DNA from 3 places in the Peribacillus sp. NPDC060253 genome. Region 3 is predicted to be linked to each of the others. Evidence: riboswitches for the same ligand, from Rfam matches in the RefSeq annotation. Region 3 holds a riboswitch; each other region holds the start of a gene.
What was found. A riboswitch is a leader RNA that binds a small molecule or an ion and turns the genes downstream of it on or off. The one in region 3 is predicted to bind glycine.

Region 1: it holds a riboswitch for glycine, as region 3 does, so the genes downstream of both, ACFWE9_RS18565 (IS6 family transposase) here and gcvT (glycine cleavage system aminomethyltransferase GcvT) in region 3, are expected to answer to the same signal.
Region 2: it holds a riboswitch for glycine, as region 3 does, so the genes downstream of both, ACFWE9_RS02725 (M20 family metallopeptidase) here and gcvT (glycine cleavage system aminomethyltransferase GcvT) in region 3, are expected to answer to the same signal.

What each region holds. Positions count from the first base shown of each region.
Region 1 covers NZ_JBHXAS010000078.1:20,798-23,069, forward strand. The annotation lists gene ACFWE9_RS18560 (ROK family protein) at 1-303, shown strand, start outside; partial or broken gene ACFWE9_RS18565 (IS6 family transposase) at 740-899, opposite strand; glycine riboswitch at 1,396-1,495, opposite strand; gene speB (agmatinase) at 1,686-2,272, opposite strand, start outside.
Region 2 covers NZ_JBHXAS010000005.1:60,082-62,353, reverse strand. The annotation lists gene ACFWE9_RS02725 (M20 family metallopeptidase) at 1-868, opposite strand, end outside; glycine riboswitch at 1,135-1,238, opposite strand; gene ACFWE9_RS02720 (DUF1444 domain-containing protein) at 1,612-2,272, opposite strand, start outside.
Region 3 covers NZ_JBHXAS010000002.1:111,828-114,099, reverse strand. The annotation lists gene ACFWE9_RS01295 (DEAD/DEAH box helicase) at 1-545, opposite strand, end outside; glycine riboswitch at 913-1,000, shown strand; glycine riboswitch at 1,004-1,087, shown strand; gene gcvT (glycine cleavage system aminomethyltransferase GcvT) at 1,220-2,272, shown strand, end outside.

The DNA of each region.
Region 1 (2,272 bases), on a different contig from region 3:
TTCATCTATTATATTTCAATCGGTTTGAATAATATCATCAACATATATAACCCTGAAGTTCTAATAATTGATAGTGAATTACTTTCTCTATACCCAGATTCTATAAATGAAATTAAGAAAAATCTTTCTTCCTCCACAATTCATTATCGAGAATTATTAATATCCTCAATTGGAAAAAAAGCATGTGAATTGGGTGCGTGTGCATTGGTGATTAAGAATTTTCTTGAAATTACGATGCCTAACTTTGTATATCCTGAATCAATAGAACATATTCATTCACTGAATAATATGTCTGTCAAATAGTTATAGGTTAAGGATTCTTTCTCACAGAAAACTAGGCTGATGCTTTCCTAACAGCTATAAAAACCATAAAGCTTTAGTAAAAAAGCTTTATGGTTTTTATTCCCAGATATTTACTCTTAAACCTAAATTTTAGCTGCTGAACAGCCCTTAATCTAGAAGTTGAGATAAAGTCTCCCTTCAATAAGAATTTCCAATTCTATTATTTTTAAAAATTCACAAATAATCAATAACCCAAAAAAGAACGTACGTTTGACCACACTTACAAAAGAAGAAAAGATTCAATTAATGGGATTTGGTTCTGGTGCAAACATAATGTGAATTTGAAAAAACTAATAGGATTTCTAACGGAATGCTACTTTATGCGGTTAATCCAAACAGCTCGTGGATACAATTCACCTGATTTTGAACAGACTTCTCCCCTATCTTTTAACTACTAAATGGCTACAGGATACGCGTGGTTTTTTCCACTGTTATGACAGGCGTCTGGACACATACGATAAAGCCAATGCTTTCTTGAGAAAGCGTTTGGCTGCTTGTTTATCACTGAATTCACTTAGATAACATTAACCTTCGGAATCCACTGTACGATACAGGTACTATACTTGAAGGCAAGGGAATCGGAATATACATGGAAGAAAATGATAAATTCTGAAAGTTCATATCGGATGATTTTATGCTGTGGTTAGATGGCCTGGCATTTGATCAAAGGGGTTCTCTTATTTTTTTAGCAGTAACAGGCTGCATCAAATGTTTACACATAATCAAGAAAGTTATGCCTGGAACTACCCGTACAGGGAAAGCATTTGTCGGTGAAGATGTTAAACTCCATCTTCATTCCAGGTTAATGCACCAATGGACGGTATTTTTAGAGAGGCAAAGCCCGTTCGTTCATCTTGGCTGACGAAGTTTTCTGATGCGATCAACTCTAATGTTGGATGTTGCCGCTGCCTTTCGCTTTCAATTGCTTCAAAAATGGTTTAATCATTCTTCTGCAAACTCATTCTTATTTCCTCTTTTTTAGATAGCTGCTGCCACTCCATATCATGTTCCCTGTTTTTGCACGCAAAAAAGGACAGAGAAGGTAATGGCAACATTCCCTTCTCTGTCCTTTTACCTGAGAGTTTAACTCTATGCTAAAAAGAGTCTTCCCCTTAGGTGGCGTTTTATAAACGCTCTCTCAAGAGTTGCGTCTCATTGTGGTTCTTTACCTGAGAGATTTGTTCCAAGTTTTTTTGGGAACATGCTCCTTCGGTGATTGTACATTATTTACTTATGTGTTTTTTATGGAATCGCCTCTTTATTTATACCTATTCAGGAAACTAAGAAAAGATAACACGGAGGAAAATCACTTTATATCAGCAAATGCTTTCAAATTTAACAGACTAATGCTTCTTTATGAAGTTCTGCTCTTGATAATCGCTGATTGCAGCCTGGTTTTTCTCTTTTTCTTTTAAAACATAACTAAGCAAGTCTAATGAGAGGCGCGCTGCCACTTGTCCAGTTATTCCCGCATGATCGTAAGGAGTAGCTACTTCTACCATATCAAAACCGATTACTTCTCCTCTTTTTGCAATCCCATGGAGTATTTCGTTGACTTCATCATAAAGCAGGCCTCCAGGAGAAGGTGTGCCTGTCGCAGGGGCGATCGATGGGTCGAGGCCATCAATGTCCATGGTAATATAATATTTTTCACCTGCTGGAATAAGTTCCAGAACCTGTTCAAATCCCATCTTTCTCATTTGACGTGGAGACAAGATGACACTTCCGTATTCTCTGGCAGCATCGACATCTTCTTTTATACTGCTGCTGATTCCACGAATTCCCAATTGGAAAATCTTTTGAACATGATTCATTTCAGATAAGCGGCGGATGCAGCTTCCATGTCCAACCCGCATTCCTGAACGGTGATCTGCCCAGTCTAAATGCGCATCAATCTGGATCACATGAAAGGGCCCGAGTTCACCCAATC
Region 2 (2,272 bases), on a different contig from region 3:
ACTGAACACCAAATTCCGTTTCTATCCCTTTAACGATCCGGTGGACTTCCTTATCTATCAGCTTTTGTGTCTCTGCTGTCATGTAACGGACATCCCCTTCTATTTCTATACAATCTTTAATGACATTAAAACTACCTTTTCCATCAAAAGAACCGATCGTAACCACGCCCATATCAAAAGGGTTCAAGCGGCGGCTGATAACGGTTTGCACGGCTGTGACGAAATGGGCACCTGCTACAATTGCGTCATTGGCCATATGCGGGGATGAACCATGGCCGCCCATGCCTTTTATTTCCAATTTGAAGTAGGTCCTTCCAGCCATCGAAAAGCCGCTGCGATATCCAATTTCCCCAGCTGGATATGTCGGGAATAAATGAATGCCAAAAACAGCATCCAGTTCATCCAGAACCCCTGATTCCATAATACTTTTTGCACCTCCAGGGGGTGTTTCTTCTGCATGTTGATGAATGATTTTAATGGTACCGGAAAGGGAATCTTTTAACTCTACTAGGCAGTCTGCCAGGACCAATAAATAAGCGGTATGGCCATCGTGTCCGCAGGCGTGCATGACACCTTCATTTGTTGATCGGAACGGAACCTCCGTTTCTTCTGTAATCGGCAATGCATCGAAATCGGCTCGTAGACCTATCGTTTTCCCTGGTTTCCCGCCTTCGATCGTTACGATGACCCCTAATCCATTTCCTGCATTCGTTTGAATGTCCACATCTTTACCCTTATAAAAATCAATGATATATTGTGCTGTTTTCTCTTCTTTGAAGGAAAGCTCGGGATTCTCATGTAAATGACGGCGGATTTGAACCATTTCCTCTTTACGGGCTTCAAGCATGTTCATTAATTGATTTTTCAAAATATTTTCCCCCTTTATTTCAATATAAGTTTTTGATCAGGAAGGCCTTTCGAAATGGAAGGCTTCGTTTCGCTGCACGCCTGCCTGTCAGAAGCCAAATAAAGCTGGCCCCATTCTTTTTTGCACGCCAAAAAAGGACAGAAAAGGGTTGCGTAAACTTACTGCTCCCCTTCTCTGTCCTTTTTACCTGAGAGTTTAACTCCATTTTATTTTCTGGAGATTTCCCCTTTGGTGGCATCATGTTTCATACGCGCTCTCCAGAGTTGCGTCCAGTTGCGGTTCCATTTACCTGAGAGATTTGATCCAAGGGTGATTTTTGGAACTTGCTCCTTCGGTGGCATTATATTTTGCACTCTCCCACAACATTCATCCGCTATATAATTTAAATATTCAGTTTTTTAAAATCGTGAACCAATTCAGACTGAAACTCATACCAGTCCCTATTCACCATCAGCAATAATCTCTATTTTCAAAATAATCTAACTATATTATCACCCATACTAAAATAAATTTCAACACCATTAAACAGAACATTCCGGAGATATCCCTCTCGGAATTATGATTACTTACGGCTGTAAAAAAAAAATTCCTTGCTGCTTTGTCACTCACGCTTCCTTTTCATTGAACATATGGACCTGAAAACTTCTAACTCTACTAAACTTGCACATAGTACTCCATAAATAAAGGACCACTGCCAAGCTGGAACTTTTCCATGCTGACACGGTCCTATGTTTTTCAATGATTCATTGTTCACGCTTTTTGTTTTTACCCATAATGAAGATGGGCTCCAACTCATTTTCTTCGTAAAGGAATGATAGAGCCGTTATCGGTACATGACCGCTCGCAAAGAAGCTCATGGCCATTTGTGCCAGAATATCATATCCCGTATCGTTCTTCACATCGGCAATGATGATGACATCCTGATGCGGAATGGCCACCGCCATGGTCCCCTCCATCTTGTCCTTCATGTCCCGAAGCCAGGAGTCGTTAAGAATTCGGCTAGCATCATATCCATCATTGGTGTTTAAAAAGTAAAATTTATTACCGGCAACGATATCCGACTTCATTTCAGTGGAAAGGGACCGGGCATTGAAAAGGGCAATTTCACGGATCCTTTCACCCTGCCAATTTTCCCGTTGAATCATCTTTTCATCAATCAAACGGTAGGTCTTCCCCAAATCGAGTGCGTAAAGTATCCGGGTTTCAGCCGTATGCTCATCGAATAAAAAAGGATTTCCTTCTTCTGATTCCATTGGAAAGGAAGTCGAACGGATGACAGGGAAAATGGATTTCTCCTTGCCTACCATGCTGTGTTCTCCGCCCATTACATTCAAGGCCTCTTCCACGTAATAGGCAACCTCATCGATGGCTTTTTCCTGCACGTTTTCATAGTTAGCAAGTACA
Region 3 (2,272 bases):
TTTTTAAGTTTGTGAGCTTCGTCAATAATGATGAAGTCATATTCCTGATTGAAAATAATATCACGATGTGGAGCGCGTTTCGCTGTATCTATGGATGAAATGACCACATCGCAGGAGTCCCAAACATAACTTTTTCGCTGAACGACTGCTGGAATATGAAACTTGGTATTCAATTCAAAAGCCCATTGTGTCACAAGGGAGGCCGGTACAAGGATCAATACTTTTTTTACAAGGCCTCTAATCATATACTCTTTTAGGATCAAGCCAGCCTCGATTGTTTTTCCGAGCCCTACCTCATCGGCTAATATGGCTTTGCCATTCATCTTTTCCACTACTTGTTTTGCTGCTTCCAATTGGTGGGGAAGCGGGGTTAACTGCGGAAGGTGCTTGGGCGCCTGTAAACCTTCAAAATCTGGGATGATGAGATTTTCCTCCATTTGAACAGCCAGCTTATACAGCTCCCAATTTCCCCATGGACCATCATTCTCAATCTTTTGTAGAAACTCGTCATTCCATTCAGAATTGAAGGATATATTGATTTTCATAGAAATAACTCCCTCTTAAATCATAAATTCCTTAATATAAGGTCAAAATCCGAACATTACATATGTAAAGTAAGAAAAATATTTATCTTCAAAAGATATTGCAGAGATAAGTTTCTTAGGGTAGGATATAAGTATATTTAGAAAATTCTAATTTACAAACGCTAAAAATGAATCGTTTTATCTCGATTTTGCAGTTCGCGTGCTCTTAGTATGAGCTATAGGCTCCTGCTTTATCCATGATAACTGAAGGAGATCATTCAATTGGTTCCGGAAAGTTTTTGGAGTGTGGGGTCTTTAAATGCTTCCGATGCTTTACTAATGGTTGGGAGTGATTCACTTGCTTTCATTGGTAGACATTTATATGCGGGTGAAGATAAGGGGAGAGACTACGGATGTAGCGCCGAAGGAGCAAACTTAGCAGTGAATCTCTCAGGCAAAAGAACTCTTATTGGACGCAACTCTGGAGAGCGCCGCCCGTATTGGGATGGCCACCAAAGGGGAAAACCTATTATATAGGTAAACTTTCAGGTTTCAGGACAGAGAAAAAGCTCAAACGGGCTTTCTCTGTCCTTTTTTGTGCTTTTTTTACATCATGACTCAGGATTTCTGATGGGTATGACAAGAAGCTTTTTGAAGCCGATTTAAATTTTAAAAAATCCGAGGGGGGTCATTTTTTGACCAATTTAAAAAGAACACCACTATTTGAGGTTTATCGTGAATGCGGAGGGAAAACGATTGATTTTGGCGGCTGGGAACTTCCTGTCCAATTTTCGGGTATCAAGGATGAACATGAAGCCGTACGTACTAAAGCGGGTTTATTCGATGTTTCCCATATGGGGGAAGTGGATGTTAAGGGTCCTGGAAGCCTTTCTTTTTTACAGAAGATGATGACCAATGATGTATCAAAGCTGCAACAGGGTGGTGCCCAATATACGGCTATGTGTTATGAAAACGGAGGCACGGTAGACGATCTCATCGTTTATAAAAGGGCTGAGGATGATTACCTGCTAGTAGTCAATGCAGCGAATACAGAAAAAGATTTCAATTGGCTGCAAGCTAATCTTTCGGAAGATGTCCAAATTACGAATGTATCGAGTGACTATACACAGCTAGCACTTCAAGGACCATCTGCAGAAAAGATATTGCAAAAACTATCAGAAAATACTGCCTTAAGTGAAATTGGATTTTTCAAGTTCAAGGAAAATGTCATGATAAATGGTATCTCCACGATGGTATCCCGTACTGGATATACGGGTGAAGATGGTTTTGAAATATATAGCCGCAGTGAAAATGGCCCGGCCCTTTGGAAGGCAATTCTTGATGCTGGCAAGGAAGAGGGGATACAACCGATAGGTTTAGGTGCCCGTGATACCCTGCGTTTTGAAGCAAAACTGCCGCTTTATGGGCAGGAGCTTTCAGCGGACATCACCCCAATAGAGGCCGGGATTGGCTTTGCGGTTAAAGTGGATAAGGAAGCTGACTTTTTCGGAAAAGCAGTTCTTGCTGAGCAAAAGGAGAACGGGACTTCTCGCAAGCTTGTAGGAATTGAAATGATTGACCGTGGCATTCCTCGTCATGGTTATAAGGTTTACAGCGGAGACAAAGTCATTGGCGAGGTCACCACTGGTACCCAATCTCCAACATTGAAGAAAAATGTTGGATTGGTACTTATCGATAAGGAATTTTCGGTACTGGATGCCGAAGTCGAAGTGGAAATCCGTTCCAAA